Regions from separate parts of the Adlercreutzia sp. ZJ242 genome, predicted to be linked through region 1. Evidence: predicted binding sites of a transcription regulator. Region 1 holds the regulator's gene; each other region holds the start of a gene.

Region 1 (7,608 bases):
AGCTCGAAGGGAAGCTCGTCGCATGCGGCGCCCGTCGCGCCGTCAGGCGGAAGCAGGGCCTCGTCGAACGCGTCGTCCGCGCCGTCGCACTCGAACGACAGCACGTCGGTGGGGCCGGCCTTGCCGCGGAACTCCTCGTTCAGCGCGGCGATGGCCTCGTCGGTGACGAAGCTCACGGACACCTCGGTGCTCTCGGGCATCTCCTCGGCTTCGAGCACGAAGCGCACGAGGTCCTCGACGGGCAGCGCGCGCAGCTCGTCAGCGCGATGCGCGTAGTCGACGTAGATCTCCATGGGGCTCCTCTCCACCTTGCCTCAGGACCGACTCGCCGCGGAGGCCGCCCGGTCGTAGGCCGCCACGATGGCGGCCACGAGCGAGTGGCGCACGACGTCCTTGCCGGTGAACGTGCAGAACGCGATGTCGTCGACGCCCTCGAGGATGCTGCGCGCCCGCGTGAGGCCCGAGGCCCCGCGCGGCAGGTCAATCTGCGAGGCGTCGCCGGTGATGACCATCTTCGAGCCGAAGCCCAGGCGCGTGAGGAACATCTTCATCTGCTCGGGGGTGGTGTTCTGCGCCTCGTCGAGGATGATGAAGCTGTCGTTCAAGGTGCGCCCGCGCATGAAGGCGAGCGGCGCGATCTCGATGGTGCCCGCCTCGATGAGCTGGTTCACGCGCTCGGCGTCGCACATGTCGAAGAGCGCGTCGTAGAGCGGGCGGATGTAGGGGTCGACCTTCTCGGTGAGGGTGCCGGGCAGGAAGCCGAGGCTCTCCCCCGCCTCCACGATGGGGCGCGTGAGGATGATGCGGCCGACCTCCTTGCGCTTCAGCGCCGCGACCGCCATGGCCATGGCCAAGTATGTCTTGCCCGTGCCGGCCGGCCCCATGCCGAAGGTGATGGTATGCGCGCGGATGGCGTCGACGTAGCGCTTCTGCCCGGTGGTCTTCGGGCGCACCGCGCGCCCGCGGTACGTGAGCAGGACGTCCTCGCGCAGCGCCGTGGGCGAGAACTCCGCCGTGCGCATGAGGTCGAGCGCGTGGCGCACGTACGCGGCGTCGGGCACGTCGCCGCCCTTCACGAGCTTGACGAGGTCGGAGAAGATGGCGGTGAGCGACTGCACCTCGACGGGGTCGCCGACGAGCGAGATGGCGTTGCCGCGCACGGTGATGCGCGCCTCGTAGGAGTCCTGCAGCGTGCGCAGGATCTCGTCGGCCTCGCCGACCACGAGCGCCATGCTCACGCTGTCGGGGATGGTGAGGGTAATCTGTGTCTGATCGGTCATGCGGCTATTGTAGCAGAGCGTAGAGTCGTACGGTCCCGGGTAGCGCCTCGGGAGCCCGGGCAGAGCTCAGTCGCTCGGACAGTCCTGCTCGCACGGAAGCGCCGCTGGCGCTTCCGGCTCGTGCGGAACTCGCTTGGTGAGCACCGCCCGAGCTCCCGAGGCGCCGGACCCCCTGCGACATCACTAAAACCAAGGGATATAAGAAGAACCTTTTTGGACTGCATGATGTTAGAGCTTCACTTGGATCAGGGCGCCGGGCTTTGCGTTGGCGGGGGCGGTTGCCTCGTGGTAGCTCTCGGTCATGGCGCGGCCGGATTCCTCCACGAGCGCGAGCTCGCTGGTGCCGGCGCGACGCGCCCGGTCGGCGGCGCGCAGCTCGTCGGAGAGCGCGCGCAGGCGGGCGGCGCGCGCTGCCTTCACGGGCGGCGGCACCTGGTCGGCGCGCGCGGCGGCAGGCGTGCCTGCGCGCTGCGAATAGGGGAACACGTGGATCTTGCTGAACGCGCAGGCGCGAGCGACCTCGAGCGTCTCGGCGAACTCCCCCTCCGTCTCGCCGGGGAACCCCACGATGACGTCAGTGGTGAGCGAGAGCGCGGGCACCTGCGCGCGCAGGCGGCCCACGAGGCCCTTGAACTCCTCGGCGGTGTACGGGCGGTCCATCTCGCGGAGCACCTTGGTGCTGCCCGACTGCAGGGGCAGGTGCAGGTGGCGGCAGACGCGCCCGTCGGCGCGGGCGAGCAGGCTCGCGAAGTCGTCGTCGACGTCCATGGGCTCGACGGAGCTCACGCGGAAGCGGCACGGCGGCTCGCCGGGCTCATGCAGGCGCGCGGTGGCGGCGAGGAGCTCTTCGAGCAGCGCGGCCAGGCCCTTGCCCTCCCAGCGATACGAGCCGAGGTTGATGCCCGAGAGCACGACCTCGCGCACGCCCGAGGCGGCGAGCGCCACGGCCTCGGCGAGGACCTCGGGCGCCGGCCGGCTCGTCGCGCGCCCGCGCGCCACGTGCACGATGCAGTAGGTGCACGCGTTGTCGCAGCCGTCCTGCACCTTCACGCCCACGCGCGTGCGCGACGAGAAGAGCGCGAGGCCAGGCTCGCAGGCCGTGGGTGTCTCCGCGGCGGCGGCGCCCGCGCCCGCACGTGGGGCCTCGTCCGCCGCAGGCCCCGTCTCCGCGCGAGCGGCGTCGGCGAGCCACAGGCCCATGCCGGCCTTGGGGACCACGCTCACGCGCGCGTCCATGGACGAGAAGGCGTCCTCGTCCATGGCCGCGGCGCAGCCGGTGACCGCCACGCGGGCCGACGCGTTGGCCCGCAGCGCATGGCGGACGGCCTTGCGCGTCTTCTTGTCGGCCTCGGCGGTGACCGTGCACGTGTTCACCACGATGAGGTCGGCCTCCTCCTGCGGGGCCTCCACGCCGCCCGCCGCCAGAAGGAGCCGCTCGAAGCCGTCCGACTCCACGCGGTTCACCTTGCACCCCAGGTTGACCACGGCGAACCGCATCAGAGGCCCCCCGCCCCGAGCGCCTCAGACGCCCCGAGCGCGCCGCCCGCGTTGCCCATGCCGCCGAGCTCGTAGAGGACGAGCGCCGGCGCCACGACGCCGGCCGTCTCGGTGCGCAGGATGGACGGCCCGAGCGACACGAGACGCGCGCGGGGGTTGCACGAGAGCAGGCGCTCCACCTCCTCGGGGGCAAGGCCGCCCTCGGGGCCCACCACCACGGCCACGCGCGCGTCGGCCGCCACGGCGCAGCCCGCATGCGCCAGCGCGTCGGAAAGCGCCGCGCGCATCGTCGCCGTTTGGGGCGCCTCCTCCCAGCACACGAGCACGGCGGTGGCGTTCGCCACAAGCTCGCACGCCTCGGGCAGGCCCAGAGGCTCGCTCACCTCGGGCACCGCGCGGCGTCCCGCCTGCATGGCGGCGCTCTTCGCGACGGCCTGCCAGCGGCTCCGCTTCGCAGCGGCCTTCTTGGCGTCCACCTTCATCACCGAGCGCGCGCACTTCAAGGGCACGAACGCCTCGACGCCCACCTCGGTGGCATGGCGGATGACCGTCTCCATCTTGTCGCCCTTGGCGAGCCCCTGGAGCAGGATCACGCGCGGGCCGTCGTCAGGCGCGTCGAGGCGGCGCGCGATGCGCACGAGCGGCACCGCGTCGTCGAAGGAGACGACCTCGCACTCGAAGTAGTCGCGCGCCGCGTCCACCACGGCGACGTGCTCGCCGGGCGCGAGGCGCAGCACGCGGGCGTGGCGCGCGTCGTCGGGCGCGAGGCGCAGCGGGAACACCGCGGCGCCTTCGCCGGCGAGCACCTGGTCATCCAGGAAGAACTGGTGGAGGGACAAGGAGTCTCCTTTGCAACGGGAGGAAGGCGAGCGCCGTCGGCGAGGCCAGCGGCGGCCGGGGTCCTTCAGGCTAGAACATGTCGCGGAGCTTCTGCAGGGGCGAGCGGGCCTCCGAGACGTCCTCGCCCATCTCGTCGGCGAGCTCCTCGAGGATCTCGCGCTCGCGCTTCGAGAGGCGGCGGGGGATCTCCACCTCCACGTGCACGTACAGATCCCCGCGCGCGTCCGAGCGCAGGCGCGGCATGCCGAAGCCCTTGCAGCGGATGACCTGGCCGTTCTGCGTCCCCTCGGGGATGCGCACCGGCACTTCCTCGTCGTCGAAGATGCCGTCGACCTCGATCTCGGCGCCGAGCGCCGCCTGGACCATGGGCACGCTCACCTGCACGTGCAGGTCCTCGCCGTCGCGCTCGTAGAACTCATGCGGCTGGATGCGCACGGTGACGATGAGGTCGCCCGCCGCCGCGCCCTGCATGCCGGCCTCGCCGAAGCCCGACACGCGCAGCTGCTGGCCGTCGCGGACGCCCGCGGGCACCTCGACCGACACCTTCTGGCGGTCGGGCACGCGGCCCTGGCCCTCGCACTCCGGGCAGGGGTTCTCGATGGACGAGCCCGTGCCGTGGCACTTCGGGCACGTGGAGGACGACTGCATGTCGCCGAGGAAGGTGCGCTGCACGGTGACCACGCGGCCCTTGCCACTGCACTCCGGGCACGTGACCTCGCGGCCGCCCTCGCCGAGGCCCGAGCCGTCGCAGTCGGGGCACGGCGCCAGGCGGTCGTACACGATCTCCTTCTTCACGCCGCGCGCGACCTCCTCGAGCGTCAGGCGCAGCCCGATGCCCATGTCGCGGCCCTCCTTGCGCACCGTGCGCCCGCCCCCGGCGCTCCCGCCGAAGAAGGTGGAGAAGATGTCGCCCATGCCGCCGAAGCCGCCGCCGAAGAGGTCCTCGAAGTCGACGTAGCCGCTGCCGCCGCCGTACGGGCTCGAGCCCGCGGCGCCCGGGATGGTGCCGAAGCGGTCGTACTGCGCGCGCTTGTTCGCGTCGGAGAGCACGTCGTACGCCTCGTTGAGCTCCTTGAACTGGTCCTCCGCGTTGGGAGCCTTGTTCACGTCGGGGTGCAGCTCGCGCGCCTTGTGGCGAAACGCCTTCTTGATCTCAGCCTCAGAGGCGTCCCGCGAAACGCCGAGCACCTCGTACAAGTCTTTAGCCATGGGTTCGTAATGCCTTTCTGTCACCTATCTCGAACGCGCGGCCCCGAAACCGGCCGCGCCTTGTTACCTTGCTGCCTCGAGGGGTCTCCCCCGCCGTCGCTCTCGCCCGCGCCTTCGCCTCACTCGTCCCTCAGCACGTGCTGGGCCGCGCGCACGGCGCGGATGACGCGCGTGTAGTCCATGCGCGTCGGGCCGATGACGGCGACGATGCCCTCGCCCTCGCCGCGGCCGTAGGTGCTTGCGATCACCGACACGCCGGAGAGCTCGACGGCCGCGTTCTCGCGCCCGATGCGCACCATCACGTGCTCCCCCTCCGCGCCGGGCGCGTCGTCAGGCGCCTGCGCGGGCTCCGCGGGCGCGGACGCCTCGTCGAACACGTGCAGGAGCACGGAGTCGTCCTCGAGCACCTGCACGAGGGGAAGGAGGGCGCTCGAGCTGCTGAACTCGGGCTTGCGCAGAAGCGAGCTCATGCCGAGCCGGTGCGCCCGCCCGATGTTGTTCTCCTGCAGACACGCGATCACCTCGTCGAGGATGAGCTGCACGAGCGGGTCGCGCAGGGCCTCGTAGGTCGGCGCGTCGAACCCCTCGCGCAGCTCACGCACCGACTTCCCGGCGAACAGGCGCCCGAGCAGGTTCTGCACGCCGGCGAGCTCGTCAGGCGTGACCTCCTCGGCGAACGCGACGCTGCGGTTCGCCACGCGGCCGTCCTCGGCCACGATCACGATGAGCGCGCGGTAGTTCGACAGCGAGATGAGCGAGAGCTGGCGGATGTGCGCGGAGAACGACGGCGCCATCACGATGGAGAGGCAGTCGGTGAGGCGCGCGAGCGCGGCCGAGGTCTGCTCCATGAGCGCGTCGAGCTCGCTGGCGCTTGCGCGCAGCTCGTCGACGATGTCGCGGTGGGGGTGCTCCTCGGCGGCGAGGCCGTGGCTCAGAAGCTCGTCGACGAAGGCGCGGTAGCCCGCGTCGGTGGGGATGCGGCCGGCGGAGGTGTGGGGCTGCGTGATGTAGCCCGCGTCCTCGAGGGCGGACAGGTCGTTGCGCACGGTGGCCGGGCTCACGCCGAGCTGATAGCGCTCGGTGAGCGTGCGCGACCCCACGGGCATCGCCCGCTCGACGTACTCCTCGATGAGCGCGCTCAACACGCGCTGCCGCCTGTCGGATAGCACGGCACTCCTCCTTCGGCGCTTGGCCGCCTTCCGGCCTTCTGCCTTCTCCTCTCCTGCCTGCGGGCACGTGGACGCAGGCCGCGCAGCGCAAGCTCTCGCAGCATTTTAGCAGCCTCGGCCCCCGAGTGCTAAACGATTGGAGGGAACCGCCGAAAATTCAACGCAAGCGCCATAATGCGCAGGCGCGCGGCGCCTCGGCGCAGACGTGTACGCGGCACGGCGCCTCGGGTGCGCCTGCGCTACGGGGCGAGGTCGAAGATCCGCCCGTAGAGCTCGTTGCCGCACAGCCAGCCGCGGCTCGTGGGACGCCAGCGACCGCCTTCGTGCACGGCCAGGCCGTCGCGCGCAAGGCCCTCGAACACGCCGCGCGCGGCGGGCAGGAGCGCCGAGGCGCGCGCCAAAAGCTCGTCGCTCACGCCGCGCGACATGCGCATGCCGAGCATGAGGTCCTCGGCGAGCATCTGCGCGGGGTTCAGGTCGTCGGTCACCTGGCCGTCCTGGCGCCGCATGCGGCGCGTGGCGTTCTGCGTCATCGTGGCGGCCGACAGCCCGAGCCCGAGGTAGGGCTTCCCCGTCCAGTAGGCGGTGTTGTGCCTGCTCTCGAAGCCCTCCCGCGCGTAGCTCGCCACCTCGTAGCGGTGAAGCCCCGCGCCTTCGAGCACCTCCGCGGCGGCCTCCATGTGCTCGGCCTCCACGTCGTCGTCGGGCTCCATGAGCTCGCCGCGCATCACCATGCGCGCGAACGGCGTGTGGTCCTCGATGGTGAGCGGGTACACGCTCACGTGCGTGACGCCGAGGCGCACGGCCTCCTCCGCGCTCGCGCGAACGTCCTCGGCGGACTGCCCGGGCAGGCCGCACATCACGTCCACGCTCACGTTCTCGAAGCGCGTGAGCGCGGCGTCGACGGCGCGTCGGGCCTCGTCAGCCGTGTGCGCGCGGCCGAGCACGCGCAGCAGGCGGTCGTCGAAGCTCTGCACGCCGATGGACAGCCGGTTCGCGCCGAGCGCCCACATGTCGCGCACGAGGCGCTCGTCAAGGCTCTCGGGGTTGCACTCGACGGTGCACTCCATCTCAGGCGTGAGGTGCATCGACAGCCCGAGCGCGTAGAGCAGCTGCGAGAGGTGGCGCGACCCCACGTGGCTCGGCGTGCCGCCGCCGACGTACACCGTCTCCACGCCCGCGAGCTCGCCCTGCTTGCCCGCGCGGCGGATCTGCATCACGAGGTCCTCCACGTAGCGCGTGATCTGAGGGTCGTCGGCGGGCACGGCGCGCGTGGCGAAGTCGCAGTACAGGCAGCGGCTCACGCAGAACGGCACGTGGAGGTAGAGCGCCTGGTACGGGTCATGAGGCATGTTCGCTCGCAATCTGCTCGAGCTCGTCGAACACGCGGCCGAAGTCCTCGAGCGTGGTGCAGTAGTTGATCTTGCCGCGCGCGGCCGCGGCGCCGGGAAGCCCCGCCACGTACCACATGGCGTGCTTGCGCATGCGCACGATGTTGCGCCCCTCGCGGCACGCGAGCAGCGCGGCATGGCGCCTCGCCATGGACAGGCGCGCCGCCACGTCGGGGCACGCGGGCTCCGCCTCCCCCGCCAGCGCGGCCTTCACCTGGGAGA
Region 2 (7,608 bases), on a different contig from region 1:
CCACTCCATGGCCACATACGTCACGAACAGGAACGGGATCAGGTAGAGCGTGTCGGCAACCGCGTGCTCGAGCGTATGCGTGATGATGTGCGTGATCTCTTCCATAGCTGTCACATTCTAGCGCAAGGGAGCGCCTGCAAACAGGCGCTCCCTATAACGGTGAAACTTGCAACTCGTTCGTAACGTCAGCGAGAAGGGCTGAGGTGCCCGCAGTTGCCCCGCCGCAAGACCAAGCGCACTTCGGTGCGCGCCGCGTCTTGCTTAAGGGGCAAGGGTGGGTGCCTCAGCCCTTCGCAGCGTCGAGCTATTCCGCTCGTCCGTCAGGACGAGCGGAACAAGAGCTTAGTACATTCCGCCGCCGCCCTGCATCGCGCCGGCGAGCGCGGACAGGTCCGGACCCTCCTTCGGGATCTCGTTGATGGTGGCCTCGGTGATGAGGATCAGGCTGGCCACGGAGGCCGCGGACTGCAGCGCCGTGCGGGTGACCTTCACCGGGTCGTTCACGCCCATGGCGATCATGTCGCCGCACGCGCCCGTCTTGTAGTTGCGGCCCCAGCCGGCCTCGGCCTTCTTGACCTCGGCGACCTCGACGGAGCCCTCGTAGCCCGCGTTCTCGGCGATCGCGCGCATCGGGGCCTCGAGCGCCTTGCGGATGATGGCCACGCCGACCGTCTCCTCGTCGTCGGCCTCGATGGCGTCGAGCGCGGGGATGGCGTTCACGAGCGCCACGCCGCCGCCGGCCACGATGCCCTCCTCGACGGCCGCGCGCGTCGCCTGCAGCGCGTCCTCGATGCGGGACTTCTTCTCCTTGAGCTCGGACTCGGTCGCAGCGCCCACCTTGAGCACGGCCACGCCGCCGGAGAGCTTGGAGAGGCGCTCCTGGAGCTTCTCGCGGTCGAAGTCGGACTCGCAGCGCTCGAGCTCGGCCTTGATCTGGCCGATGCGGGCGTCGATGGCGGCCTTGTCGCCCGCGCCGTCCACGATGAGGGCGTTGTCCTTGGTGACCTTGACGGTCTTGGCGGTGCCGAGCATGTCGACGGTGGCGTCGGCGAGCGTCATGCCGAAGTCCTTGTCGATCACCTGCGCGCCGGTGACGGCGGCGATGTCCTCGAGGATGCGCTTGCGGCGGTCACCGAAGCCGGGAGCCTTGATGGCGACCACGTTGATGGTACCGCGCAGCTTGTTGAGCAGCAGCGTGGCGAGCGCCTCGCCCTCGACGTCCTCGGCAACGAGGAACAGCGGGCGGCCGGAGCGCATGACCTCCTCGAGCAGCGGCACGAAGTCCTGCACGTTGGAGACCTTCTGGTCGGTGAGCATGATGTAGGGGTCCTTGAGGACGGCCTCCATCTTCTCCATGTCGGTGGCCATGTACGGGGAGATGTAGCCGCGGTCGTACTGCATGCCCTCGACGATGTCCATCTCGATGCCGAAGGTCTGGGACTCCTCGACGGAGATGGCGCCGTCATGCCCCACGCGGTCCATGGCCTCGGCGATCTTCTCGCCGATCTCGGCGTCGCCCGCGGAGATGGTGCCGACGTTGGCGATCTGCTCCTTGGTGGAGACCGGGGTGGCCGCGTCCTTGATGGCGTTGACCACCGCGTCGGTGGCCTTCTCGATGCCGCGGCGGATGCCGAGCGCGTCGGTGCCGGCGGTGACGTTCTTCAGGCCCTCGGACACGATGACGTCGGCGAGCAGGGTGGCGGTGGTGGTGCCGTCGCCCGCGACGTCGTTGGTCTTCACGGCAACCTCGCGCACGAGCTGGGCGCCCATGTTCTCGATGGGATCCTCGAGCTCGACCTCCTTGGCCACCGTCACGCCGTCGTTGGTGATGACCGGCGCGCCGTAGGACTTCTCAAGCGCCACGTAGCGGCCCTTGGGCCCGAGGGTGACCTTGACGGCGGCGGCGAGCTTGCTGACGCCGGTGGCGAGACCGCTGCGCGCGTCCGCCTCGAACTTGATTTCCTTAGCCATGTATGCGTCTTCCTTTCAGAAAGAGATTCAACAACGATAATCACAGGCTTCTCGTGGTGAGTCGCAGAGCCGTGAGAGACCGACTGCGCGAGGCAAGCGGCCTTCGCGCCGCGTCCGAGCCCAGCGACGGGTTCGGACGGCGAGGCGGCCGCCACGGAAAGCCGTCAGGTTGCCTTACGCGAAGACAGCGTAGAGGTCGTCGGCGCGCATGATCAGCACGTCCTCGCCGTCAACCGTGACCTCGGTCCCGCCGTACTTGCCGTAGAGCACGCGGTCGCCCACCTTGACGGGCACCTCGATCCTGTTGCCGTCCTTGTCGAGCTTGCCCTCGCCCACGGCCAGAACGGTGCCGGTCTGGGGCTTCTCCTTGGACTCGGTGGCCAGGTACAGCCCCGATGCCGTGGTGGTCTCGGCCTCGTCGGCACGGATGATGACGCGGTCGCCCAAAGGCTTCAGATTCATAGCGCTGCCTTCCTTTCATTCGAGTTAAAGCGTTGCCGCCTGTTACCTTTTGAACACTCGCGTTGTGCGAGTGCTAGCACTCAATGGGTGCGAGTGCTAAAGACGTGAGCTATGATACCAGCCCTCTTCGAGGATGCAAGCGCTTTGGGGAAATCCCGGCGAAGGGCGCGCGTATTTTCACGCGTTCGCCATATTGGGAGGCAGCGCGTGGCAAGTGGCGCAGCCGCGCACATCGCGCGGCGCTGAGGCCAGCGTCGGGGCCAGAGCCAGAGCATCGTGCAGATTTGGTAGGGCATTTTGGCAGAAATCTTCAGATATTTGTCTCTCCAAGGCCGAAACATCGCCAATCGAGAGGCTCACGCCTCGCAGCGCTCAACATATCCGCAGGTCAGGAATTCTCATCCACGAGCTGACCCCCAAAACCTAGCGATGAGACGACCAATATCTGAAGATTTCTGCCAAAACAGCCCTGAAAATCTGCACGCCCCTCAACGCGAAGGGCCCAGAACCTCTTCGGCGCCGTTCCCTCCTATGCCATCCCGAGCGCGGCTGCCCCCTTACGTCGTCCTGAGCAGGTCGCCCTCCCCTATGTCATCCCAAGTGAGTCGACGCCCGCCGTGTCATCCCGAGCAAGCCGCCCCCCGTAGCGCCCCGAGCGAGAATGCTCTTCATGTCATTCCGAGCGAGTCGCCGCCCTTACGTCGTCCCAAGTGAAGCTGCCCCCCCCCGCGCGTCATACTGAGCGAGCGAAGCGGGTCGAAGGATCTGGTCCCGGGCACAGCGCGCCCGCGTGCGCGCCTGACTCGCGATCAGATCCTTCGACTCCGCGCCCTCCGGGCGCTCCGCTCAGAATGATGCGAGGAGACCGTATGTCATACGAAATGACACGCAAGACAGCCTGCCGCCCGGGATGGCATGCAGGAACGCAGCGTACCCACACTTGTGAGCGCAGGCGCGTGTGTCCGCGTCATAATATGCGGGAGCGATCAAGCCTCGTGGCATTAAGAGCAAGCGCGCCAGCGCTTAGCACTTTATTCGTAGAACCTCACGTCCGGGCAGGGCGGCTCGAGGGCGCGCTTGAACGCGTAGGAGTCCGTGCGGCGGATCACGTAGTCGACCTGCGCGGCGTCAAACCCCTCCGCGACGAGGGCGGCGGCGTCGCGCCCGCGCTCCACGTAGGATACAAGGATCGCGTCGAGCGTGGCGTAGTCGATCCCCATGGAGTCCTCGTCGCTCTGGTTCGGCGCGAGCTCGGCGCTCGGCGGCTTCACGAACACGTTCACGGGGATGGGCAGCGTCGCGCCCTCCTCGGCAGCGCGGCGGTTGCGCCAGCGCGCCATGGCGTACACGTCGGTCTTGTACACGCCGCCCATCGGGGCGAACGCGCCCGCGGTGTCGCCGTAGAGCGTGGAGTAGCCCATGCACGCCTCGGACTTGTTGCCCGTGTTCAGCATCATCCAGCCGCGGGCGTTCGAGATGGCCATGAGACACACCATGCGGCAGCGCGCCTGCGTGTTCTCGGCCGCGAGGCCCGCGAGCTCGCCGCCGCACGCGCGCGCGAGCACGTGCTCGAACGCCTCGAACGGCTCGCAGATCGACACGGTGCGCACGTCAATGCCGAGGTTGGCGGCAAGCGCCTCGGCGTCGTCGACCGAGTGGTCCGACGAGTAGGGCCCGGGGAGCAGGACCCCGTGCACGTGGTCCGCCCCGAAGGCGTCAACCGCCATCACGGCCACCACGCTCGAGTCGATGCCGCCCGACAACCCGATGACGACGTCCTCGAATCCCGCGCCGCGCACGTAGGCGCGCAGGGCGTCGACGCACGCTTGGTACATCTGCTGGGGCTGCATGGGGCCCTCCCCTCTCCATTTCCCTCTTCGCTTGCGAGTGAGTGAGCTAGCGAGAACAGTATGAAGCCCCCGTGTTTCCGCCATGTTGCGAAACCACGAGGGCCGGAAAAGTCATCGGCGTCGCAAGGAGCCGCAGCGTCGACGCAGCTCGCAACTGCGCTTAGCAGCAGCGTATCCTCGATGCGAGCCAGTTGGCCCACGCGTCCACGCCGTCGCCCTTCGTGGCGGCTATGGGGAAGATGGGCGCGCCCGGGTTCAGCTGGCGCACGGAGGCGTCGAACGCCTCGCGGTCGAAGTCGAACACGGGCATGGTGTCCACCTTGTTGAGCACCACAGCCTCGGCGATCTGGAACACGCCGGGGTACTTGAGCGGCTTGTCATCGCCCTCGGGCACCGAGAGGATCATCACCTTGGCGTTCTCGCCGAGGTCGAAGTCGGTGGGGCACACGAGGTTGCCCACGTTCTCGATGATGATGAGGTCGAGCCGCTCGAGGTCGAGCACGTCAACTGCGCGCTTGACCATGGCGCTCTCAAGATGGCACGCCCCGCCCGTGTTGATCTGCACGGCGGCGATGCCCTGCGCCTTGATCTTCTCCGCGTCCACGCTCGAGGCGATGTCGCCCTCGATCACGGCGATGTTGAACTCGTCGCGCAGCGCGTCGATGGTGGCGAGGATGGTGGACGTCTTGCCCGAGCCGGGGCTGGCCAGAAGGTCGAGCACGAACACGTGGTTGGCGGCGAAGCGGGCGCGCAGCTCGGCGGCCAGCGTGTCGTTCTTGTCCAGAATGGGCTGCTTGATGTCGATTTGCATCGGTTACTCCTCATCCGGCAGGTCGACTTCGATCGAGTCGATCTGCATCTCTCGGCCGGCTATGAGCTCGGTGGCGAAGCTGTCGCATTCCGGGCAGAACATGTGGAAGCGGTCGTGCTCGAACTCCGCCCCGCACTCGAGGCAGCGGCTTTTCGGCCTCACCATGTTCACCTCGAGCGCGGCGCCCTGCGTGAACGGGTCGTCCTCGGTGAGCGCCTCCCACGCGAACACGAGCGCGTCCTCGATGGCCTCGGTCATCTCGCCGATGGAGAGCCTCACGCCGAGAAGCTTGGTGGCTCCCGCGTCGCGCGCCGCCGTGGTGGACGCCTCCAGGACGCCCGTCATGATTCCCAGCTCGTGCATGCTACTCGTCCTCTTCCGCCGCAAGCTCTTCGTTCTGCCGCTTGATGCGCCGCGCGAGCACGACGCGCGCCATCGCCAGGCTGACCTCGTAGAGGCCGACCATCGCGGCGAACATGAGCATCATGGTGACCGGCGAGGCATCGGGCGTGACCATGGCGCAGAGGACCATGAGCACCACGTAGATGGTGCGCCAGCTCTGCCTGAGCTTCTTGTACGGGACCACGTCGAAGATGACCAGGTAGAAGATCACGAGCGGCAGCTCGAAGGCGAAGCCGAAGGCGATCTCGAACTTGATGATGATGTCAATGTAGGTTGACATGCGCGGCGACACGTACCCCAGGCCAGCGGCCTGGTCGGTGAGCCACTGGAACGCCGCGTTCAGGATGATGGCGTAGCAGAACACCACGCCCAGGATGAACAGCAGCACGGCCACGACGAACGTGGGGATGAACCACCTGCGCTCCTTGGGCTTGAGCGCCGGGAGGAAGAACGCCAGGAGCTGCCACAGAATGACCGGCGAGGTGGCGATGAGGCCCGCGAACAGCGATATCTCGAAGCGCACGGAGAACGCCTCGAACGGGTCGATGGCCTGCAGCGACGCCATGCCGCTCGCCGGGTCCATGGGGAGGAACTCCGCGATGGGCAGAAGCAGGAACTGGCCCATGATGGGCGTCGCCATGTAGAACACCACCACCGCGATGGCGAGGCACGCCACGATGCGCACGAGGCGCATGCGCAGCTCGCCGAGGTGGTCGAAAAGGGGCATGCGTGCCGGACCGATGGGCATGGCTCATGCCTCCTTTCCGTCGGCGGAGGCGCCCGCGGGAGCCTCCGGGGAAGCGGCGCCTGCGGAGGTCGCGGCGCTCGAGGCGCCCGCGGCCGCGGAAGCGTCCGCGTCCGCGCTCGCGGGAGCCGCGTCAGCCGCCTCGACGACCGCCTTGCCCGCGACCTCGGCCACGGGCTCGGCCGCCGCCGTCGCAGCCGCAGCCGCCGCGGTTTCCGCCGCCTCCTTCTCGGCCGCCTTGCGGGCCGCGCGCTCGCGGTCGTAGCGCGCCTTGCGCTCGGCGAAGCTCTCGGCCTTCTCGGCCGCCTCGGCCGCCGTCTTCTTGGCCGCGTCAGCCGTCTTCTTCGTCTTGGCCGCCGCGTTGTCGATCACGTCGAGCGGGTTCTTGAACGGGGCGTCGGCGTCCTTGTCGAACACCTCGGCCTTGAGCGTGCCGCTCATCTCCTCCTGCGCCTTGCGGAACTTCGCGATGGCCTGGCCGGCGGTCTTCGCCATGGCAGGCAGCTTGTCAGGTCCGAAGATCAGAAACCCGAACAGCAGGATGAGGAAGAGCTCGAATCCTCCGATGCCAAACAACTTGGGAGTCCTTTCACGATCGCTAGAGCGACAGCACGGTGAGGGCCATGGTGGGGATGCCCAGCGCCAGGACGAGGATCACGCACACCACCACCGTGAAGATCTTCTTGGTGCGCGCCGCGCGCTCGCGCTGCTGCTCGGCGCGGCGCTCGCGCTCCTCGGCAGCCTTCACGCGCGCGGCCCTCTGCTCGCGCGTGAGCTTGCTGCGCGACTTGCCCTGATGCTTTTTCGACTGTGCCATTTCGCCTTGCCTTCGACGCTTTCTCTTCTCGCAGGCGCAACGCGGACGGGCTCGTCCGCGGCGCGCGGCCTATTATGCCTTAACTAGACGCGCAACTTCGTGCGAATCTCGATCACGCGGGCAATGTTCTTCGCAACCTCCACGTCCACGTGCCAGTGGTTCTTCTCGTAGAGCATCTTGCCGTCCACCATGGTCATGAGGACGTCCGAGGCCGAGCAGGTGTTGACCACCGCCGAGACGGGGTTCGCGCCCGCCGACTGGTGCGAGCTCGACAGGTCGACCGCGATGAGGTCGGCGCACTTGCCGATGTCGAGCGAGCCGATCTTGTCCTCGAGCCCCAGCGCGCGGGCGCCGCCCATGGTGGCGAGCTCGAGCATGGTGGTGGAGTCGAGGAAGCGGCGCGTGTCGAGCGCGCGCTGGATGAGCATGCCCACGCGCATCTCGGAGAGCATGTCGGTCGACTCGGTGGCGGCGGGGGAGTCGGTGCCGAGGCCGGTGCGCAGGCCCGCGCGCAGAAACGCGCCGAGCGGCGCCACGCCCATGCCGAGCT
Region 3 (7,608 bases), on a different contig from region 1:
TGCGCCTGAACGCGCCTATGCCCGGGCGGCTTCCACGTGCGCCTACACCTGGGCGGCTTCCGCCTCCGGGTCGATGACCTTCGCGGGGCCGAGGTCCTTCACGCTCTTGCCGACGGTCTTCTTCAGCACGACCAGGGTGCCCAGAGTGAGCACGATGCCGATCGGCAGGCAGATGAACGCGTTCTGCACGAAGCCCGCGATCACGAACATCACGAACGAGATGGCCGCCATGGTGATCACGTAGGGCAGCTGCGTGGACACGTGGTCGACGTGCTTCATGTTCGCGCCGGCCGACGCCATGACGGTGGTGTCCGAGATGGGCGAGCAGTGGTCGCCTGCGACGGCGCCCGCCAGGCAGGCGGAGATGCCGATGATGAGCAGCGTCGGGTCGTTCGAGAAGATGGGCATCACGATGGGGATCAGGATGCCGAACGTGCCCCAGCTCGTGCCCGTGGAGAAGCCGAGGAACACGGCGACCAGGAAGATCACGGCGGGCAGCAGGTTGAACAGGCCCGGGGCCGCGCCCTCCATGAGGCCGGCCACGAACACGTCGGCGCCGAGCAGGCCGGTCATGTTCTTGAGCGTCACGGCGAAGGTGAGCACGAGGATCGCGGGCACCATGGCGTTGAAGCCGCTCGCGAACGACTCAGACGCCTCGCGCAGCGTGAGCAGGCGGCGCGCTAGGAAGTACAGGAAGGCGAACGTGATCGCGATCAGCGAGCCCCACGGCAGGGCCACGAAGGCGTCGGTGTTGCCGAACGCGTCGATGACGCTGCCGGCGGTCTCGCCGCCGAAGAAGCCGCCCACGTAGAGCATGCCGCCGATGCAGCACACGATGAGCACGATGATGGGCACGAGCATGTCCCACAGGCTCGCGCGGGTGTTCTTCACGGCCACGTCGCCGCCGAGCGAGCCGAGCTTGCCGTTCTTGTAGGCCTCGATCTCGGCCTTGGCCATCGGGCCGTAGTCGAAGTTGAGGAAGATGAGGCCGACCACGAACACGATCATGAGCAGCGAGTAGAAGTTGAACGGGATGGCGTTGATGAACAGCTCGATGCCGTTGACGTTGAGGTCGGAGGCCACGCCGGAGACGGCGGCCGCCCACGAGGACACGGGCGCGATCATGCAGATGGGCGCCGCGGTGGCGTCGATGATGAACGCCAGCTTCGCGCGCGAGACGTTCTTCGAATCAGTCAGCGGGCGCATGACCGATCCGACCGTCAGGCAGTTGAAGTAGTCGTCCACGAAGATGAGCACGCCGAGCGCGAACGCCGCGATCTGCGTGCCGACGCGTGACGTCACGTGCTCGGCGGCCCACTTGCCGAACGCGCTGGCGCCGCCAGCCTTGTTCACGAGGGCCACCATCATGCCGAGGAGGACCAGGAAGATGAAGATGCCCGCGTTGTCGGCCACAGCGGGGATCATGCCGTCGTTGATGATGGCGTCGAGCGTGGCCACGGGGTCGAACCCGGCGACCAGCAAGGCGCCCATGAGTATGCCGACGAACAGCGACACATAGACTTCCTTGGTTGCCAGGGCGAGCACGATGGCGACGAGCGCCGGCACCAACGCCCAGGCGGTGTTGACAAATTCCACTTCCATTCCTTTCCGTGGAAAGCCTCGCCATGGCTGGGCGTCACAGGGAGCTGGCGCTCGACCACGGCAGCTCTCCGCTTTACGCGACAGTGCGCGACATGTTCTGCCGCGCCCCAGGTCCATGCGGATTTGAGCGCCCGCATGGCCTTCGGCAGCCTACCCTTTCACCTTGACGTTGCTCGACGTGTCTCCAGGGCTACTGATGAGGGCTGCTCCTCTGCCATGAACTTGATGCTTATCTTACCAAAGATATGTATATTTTATGCCGTGCTTGCATGAAAGGGTGAATAAACCTTGCTCATGAGCATTCTATGGCGGTGGCGTAACATAGGAGCTTGCTTTGGCACTCGGGTGGCAGGAGTGCTAATATGGCCTAGATACACGAAAGGCGCGCCACGGTAGGCGCGCAAGCAGGAAACGAGGCAACACCAATGTCATTCGAGAAATTCACGGACAAGGCGCGCAAGGTGCTTGTCCTGGCTCAGGATGAGGCGCGGGCCTTGCACCAGCCCTACGTGGGCACCGAGCACATCTTGCTAGGGCTCATCCAGGAGAAGGACGGCCTGGCCGCCCAGGCGCTCGCGCGCCTGAACGTCACCTACGACGGGGTGGTGCAAGCCATCCGCCAGGTGGTCACCATCGACGAGTCGGCCGACGTGTCGGGGCACCTTTCGTTCACGCCGCGCGTGAAGCGCGTGCTGGAGAACTCGCTGCGCGAGGCCATGCAGATGGGTCAGTCCTACATCTCCACCGAGCACTTGCTGCTCGGCATCGTGCGCGAGGGCGAGGGCACCGCGCTCGAGGTCATGGGGCGCATGGGCGTCACGGGCGACGACGTGCGCGGCGCGCTCAACGACCTCGTGGGCCAGAGCGCCGTCTACGCGGGCCGCACGGGCTTCGAGCCGGCGGGCGGCAGCTCCGACAGCATGCTCAAGGAGTTCGGCACCGACCTCACGAAGAAGGCGCGGGACGGCCAGCTCGACCCGGTCATCGGGCGCGCGGCCGAGATCGAGCGCGTCATGCAGATCCTCTCGCGCCGCCAGAAGAACAACCCGCTCATCCTGGGCGAGCCCGGCGTGGGCAAGACCGCCATCGCCGAGGGCCTCGCGCAGCTCATCGTGGCCAACCAGGTGCCCGACCTCCTGCGCAACAAGCGCCTCGTCACGCTTGACGTGAGCGCGCTCGTGGCGGGCTCGAAGTACCGCGGCGAGTTCGAGGACCGCCTGAAGAAGGTCATCAAGGAGGTCATGGACGCGGGCGACGTGCTGCTGTTCATCGACGAGATCCACACCATCATCGGCGCGGGCTCGGCGGAGGGCTCCATCGACGCGGCCGCCATCCTGAAGCCGCCGCTGTCGCGCGGCGAGATCCAGATCATCGGCGCCACCACGCTCGAGGAGTACCGCAAGCACCTCGAGAAGGACTCCGCGCTCGAGCGCAGGTTCCAGCCGCTCACGATCAACGAGCCCAACGAGGAGCAGGCCGTGCGCATCATGGAGGGCCTGCGCGACCGCTACGAGGCGCATCACCAGGTGCACTTCACCGATGAGGCGCTGCAGGCCGCCGTGTCGCTGTCGAACCGCTACATCCAGGACCGCTACCTGCCCGACAAGGCCATCGACGTGCTCGACGAGGCGGGCGCGCGCATGCGCATCCGCAACATGACGCTGCCCAAGGAGCTGCGCGAGCTCGATGACGAGCTGCGCCGCATCCGCGCCGAGAAGGACCGCGCGATCGGCGAGCAGGACTTCGAGCGCGCCGCCCAGCTGCGCGACGAGGAGACGCAGGTGCGGGCCAAGCGCGAGGAGGCCGAGAAGCAGTGGCAGGAGGACTCCTCGAAGACGGTCCAGCAGATCACCGTGGAGGACATCGCCGACGTGGTGTCGATGTCCACGGGCGTGCCGGTGTCGAGCCTCACCGAGGCCGAGACCGAGAAGCTCCTGCGCATGGAGGGCGTGCTGCACGAGCGCGTGATCGGGCAGGACGAGGCCGTCACGGCGCTGTCGAAGGCCATCCGCCGCTCGCGCAGCGGGCTGAAGGACCCGAAGCGCCCCGCCGGCTCGTTCATCTTCCTGGGCCCGTCGGGCGTGGGCAAGACCGAGCTCTCCAAGGCGCTCGCCGAGTTCCTGTTCAACTCCGAGGAGGCGCTGCTGTCCTTCGACATGTCCGAGCACATGGAGAAGCACAGCGTGTCGCGCCTGGTGGGAAGCCCTCCGGGCTACGTGGGCTTCGACGAGGGCGGCCAGCTCACCAAGGCCGTGCGCCAGCGCCCCTACTCGGTGGTGCTGTTCGACGAGATCGAGAAGGCGCATCCTGACGTGTTCAACATCCTGCTCCAGATCCTGGAGGAGGGGCGCCTCACCGACGCGCAGGGCCGCACGGTCGACTTCCGCAACACGGTCATCATCATGACGTCGAACGTGGGCGCGCGCGACATCGCGCAGACCACCACGCTCGGGTTCTCGGCTTCCGGCAAGGAGGGGCTGTCCGACAAGGAGATCAAGAGCCGCGTGATGTCGGAGATGAAGAAGCTGTTCAGGCCCGAGTTCTTGAACCGCATCGACGAGATCATCGTGTTCAAGAGCCTCACCGCCGAGGAGATCGGCCAGATCGTCGAGCTCATGGTGTCCGACCTGCGCGACCGCATGATCGCCCAGAACATGTCGATCAACCTGAGCGAGGCCGCGCGCACGCTCATCGCCAAGGAGGGCACCGACGTGGCCTTCGGCGCGCGCCCGCTGCGCCGCGCCATCCAGCGCCTCTTGGAGGACCCGCTCTCCGAGCAGATCCTGGAAGGCCGCTGGACGAGCGGCTCGGTGGTGGACGTGGACGTGGAAGGCGAAGGGGAGGACGCCCACCTGGTGTTCAACCAGGGCTTCGGGGCCATCCCGGCGCCGCGCAAGCGCGACTCCATCGCGCGCGAGGCGGAGCTCCTGCTCACGAACTTCGACCTGGGGCATGCCGGCGGCGCCGGCGGCCGCCCCGTCCCCGCGGGCAGCCTCACCGACGGCGCCAGCGACTAGCGGGCGGCGACGAGCAGGCGGCGAGCCGAACAAGGAGCCTGACGCGAGGGCAGTGCGAGGGCAACGGGAGGGCGCTGGATTGCGCCGCCCGTTGCCCTCGCTGCGCATCGGGCGCCGCTGGCCCCGTCCCCGCGAGCTGCCCTCGCTGTGCATCGGGCGCCGCTGCGGGACGTGACCGCGGGCTGTCTTGAGGGGAGGGCCGCGCAAGCCCGCGGTCCTCCCATTTTTTGCGGCTCCCTTCGCGCTGAGGTGGGATTTTCTCGTATACTGGGAACATTGTGTTTTGAGGACGAGGGGAGTTTTCATGTCCAGGACGATCGATCCCATCTTTGAGCCGGAAGCGCTGCGCGCGCCTGACTTCGCGGTGGAGGAGCTTGACTTCGACGCGCTCAGCCAGACGACGCTGACCCTGAAGGGCGTGGTTGACAAGAAGCCCCAGACGGCGGCCATCATCCTGGCAGGCGGCACGGGCGAGCGGTTCGGCAAGGAGGGCGGCAAGCAGCTCGTGGAGATCGCGGGCAAGCCCATCCTCACGTGGTCGGCCGAGGCGTTCGACGCCGTGGGCGACGTGGGGCTCATCGTCATCGTGTGCCCGCAGGAGCGCGCCGACGAGTACCTCAAGCGCGCCATCGACCCGTTCCCCTTCGTGACGCCGGTGGTGATGGCGCCTGCGGGCTCCATCCGCCAGGAGTCGGCGTTCTCGGGGCTCGAGTACGTGGGCGAGGAGTTCGAGTACGTGGTGCTGCACGACGGCGCCCGCCCGCTCATCTCGCCCGACCTCATCCTGCACACCATCAACACCGTGAAGGGCAACTTCGACGCCGACGGGGCCGTGGTGGCGCACCCGGCGGTCGACACGCTCAAGGTGGTGGAGGACGGCGTGATCATGGGCACGCCCGACCGCAGCGTGTTCTGGAACGCGCAGACGCCGCAGGTGTTCCGCACGAGCATCTACCGCCGCGCGCATGCGAGCGCGCTGTCCGACGGCTTCGTGGGCACCGACGACTCGGCGCTCATCGAGCGCCTCGGCGGGCGCGTGCTGGTGGTCGAGGGCAAGCGCGACAACATCAAGCTCACCGTGCCGGAGGACTACGCGATCCTGGCCTCGGCGGTGCGCGCGTTCGTGCTGAAGGGCGCCGAGTGATGGCCGCAGCTGACCCGCGCACGGCCGACCTGAGCGCAGCTGACGCACACGCGGCCGACCCGCACGCGGCCGACCTGCGCGCGCCTGGCCCGCATGCAACCGACCTGCGCGCCCTGCGCACGGGCCTCGGCATGGACGTCCACGCGTTCGCCGAGGGCCGCAGGCTCATATTAGGCGGCGTGGACATCCCGCACGAGAAGGGCCTGCTCGGGCACTCCGACGCCGACGTGCTCGCGCATGCGGTGGCCGACGCGCTGCTCGGCGCCATCCGCGGGGGCGACATCGGCAAGCTCTTCCCCGACACCGACCCGGCCTACAAGGACGCCGACTCGCTCAAGCTCCTGGCGGCGGTGGCGGATCACGTGCGTGCGCAGGGCTTTGAGATCCTCGACGTGGACAGCGTGGTGGCGTGCCAGGCGCCGAAGCTCTCGCCGCACCGCGAGGCCATGCGCGCGAACCTCGCCCGCGCCATGGGCGTGGACGTGGAGAACGTGGGCGTGAAGGCCACCACCACCGAGTGGCTCGGCTACGAGGGCCGCGAGGAGGGCATAACCGCCTACGCCACCTGCCTGGTGGCGCGACGGTAAGCTACGCGTGGAGCGCCTCTGAGCGCGCCTTCGCGCGGGCTTCGGCGCGCTGGTTAGAGCCGCCAAAGGCGCACGAGCTCGACGTCGTCTCGCTCCGCGTGATCTTGGACTACGTAACGGCGCAGGTAGGGTATGTTGAACATGAGCTTCCCTCGGCCCGCCGCCACGATGATCCCCTCGCGGAGCAGCTTTTGCCGCGCTCGGCTCAGCTGCGAGGCGCTCTTCCCGAGCCGCTCGGCGATCTTCGCCGACTTCGCCACATGATCCTCGTCGATGCTCTCCGCCATCGAGCGAAGGTAGTCTCGCTCGGCAGGCGCCAGGGCGTCCACGATGGGCGCGAGCGCTCGCCTCTCGTAAGCGGCGAGCGCGAAGGGCGCTGACTCCGCAACGTCATCGCCAGTGACGTCGTATCGCCTGTCCGAGACGTGCTCGTTGACGTATGCGACGAGGTAGTAGCCGAGAAGCTGCATGACGTAGGGGTGTCCGAGGCTCTTGGCCTGGAGCAACAGCAGCGCCTCATCCTGCGCGGAAAGCCCCTTGACGCCGCCGATGGCCTCCCCGAAGGCGTCGCTGACCTCCTCGGGCGTGAGCAGCCCGAGCTTCTCGTGGACTGAGCGCCTCATGTAGGTGCATCCCTCGTGGTGGATGATCTGGTCGTGCGCATAGGGGAGGCCGGCGATGGCGAGCGCCACGTCATGCCCCTTTCGCGACGCCATTTGGAATGCGCCGCAGATTGCCGCCATGTCGTCGGGCGCGACCTTCTGGACTTCGTCGATGGAGACGAAGATGCCCTTGCGCTCCTTCTCGCAGGATTCGATGAACAGGATCTCGAGGTCAGATGCGCTGTAACGCGTCGTGCTCGACACGGACCCGCCCTTCAGCCTTCCGCCTGTTCCCCAGAGGCTGACCTCAAGCTCGGGCTCGAGGGTCTTGGTGGTCTCGTCGTGGCGAACGAGTTGGCGCACGAGCGTGTCGACGGGGCTCTCGGAGTTGACGTCAACGGTCTTCCACTCGGCGGCGCGCGCCCTGAGCGACAGCTGCTCGAGCAGGGCGGTCTTCCCGCATCCGCGGCTTCCCGTGATGAACAGCACGCGATCTTCGCTCCCGCGGTCGATGAGCGCGGCGTCGAACCGGGCGAGGATGCTCTTCCTTCCGAAGAAGAAGTCGGGCTTGCCGCCGAAGATGGGGGTGAAGGGATTTTTGAACATGCGCGCCTCTTCCGCTCTCTGGGTTGCTCGCCTGGCGTTGCCGATGTCGT

What was found. Region 1 encodes HrcA, which represses chaperone genes, less so after heat shock. Its sites were predicted from a motif close to TNTTAGCANNCNNNNNNNNNGNNTGCTAANA; they were not measured.
Region 2: the regulator HrcA is predicted to act here: its motif matches at 2,505-2,535, upstream of groES (co-chaperone GroES).
Region 3: the regulator HrcA is predicted to act here: its motif matches at 1,935-1,965, upstream of G7Y49_RS09345 (ATP-dependent Clp protease ATP-binding subunit).

What each region holds. Positions count from the first base shown of each region.
Region 1 is NZ_JAAKEE010000013.1:5,023-12,630, forward strand. It holds gene ybeY (rRNA maturation RNase YbeY) at 1-293, opposite strand, end outside; gene G7Y49_RS04665 (PhoH family protein) at 315-1,280, opposite strand; gene mtaB (tRNA (N(6)-L-threonylcarbamoyladenosine(37)-C(2))-methylthiotransferase MtaB) at 1,509-2,777, opposite strand; gene G7Y49_RS04680 (16S rRNA (uracil(1498)-N(3))-methyltransferase) at 2,777-3,616, opposite strand; gene dnaJ (molecular chaperone DnaJ) at 3,687-4,826, opposite strand; gene hrcA (heat-inducible transcriptional repressor HrcA) at 4,946-5,995, opposite strand; gene hemW (radical SAM family heme chaperone HemW) at 6,235-7,347, opposite strand; gene dusB (tRNA dihydrouridine synthase DusB) at 7,337-7,608, opposite strand, start outside.
Region 2 is NZ_JAAKEE010000050.1:3,738-11,345, forward strand. It holds gene G7Y49_RS09905 (putative manganese transporter) at 1-105, opposite strand, end outside; gene groL (chaperonin GroEL) at 343-1,971, opposite strand; gene groES (co-chaperone GroES) at 2,146-2,433, opposite strand; gene nadE (NAD(+) synthase) at 3,465-4,283, opposite strand; gene hypB (hydrogenase nickel incorporation protein HypB) at 4,444-5,094, opposite strand; gene G7Y49_RS09930 (hydrogenase maturation nickel metallochaperone HypA) at 5,098-5,457, opposite strand; gene tatC (twin-arginine translocase subunit TatC) at 5,459-6,244, opposite strand; gene G7Y49_RS09940 (twin-arginine translocase TatA/TatE family subunit) at 6,248-6,817, opposite strand; gene G7Y49_RS09945 (CASC3 protein CASC3) at 6,840-7,058, opposite strand; gene G7Y49_RS09950 (amidohydrolase family protein) at 7,142-7,608, opposite strand, start outside.
Region 3 is NZ_JAAKEE010000041.1:13,349-20,956, forward strand. It holds gene G7Y49_RS09340 (Na+/H+ antiporter NhaC family protein) at 43-1,596, opposite strand; lysine riboswitch at 1,656-1,824, opposite strand; gene G7Y49_RS09345 (ATP-dependent Clp protease ATP-binding subunit) at 2,028-4,619, shown strand; gene ispD (2-C-methyl-D-erythritol 4-phosphate cytidylyltransferase) at 4,924-5,763, shown strand; gene ispF (2-C-methyl-D-erythritol 2,4-cyclodiphosphate synthase) at 5,763-6,350, shown strand; gene G7Y49_RS09360 (AAA family ATPase) at 6,404-7,558, opposite strand.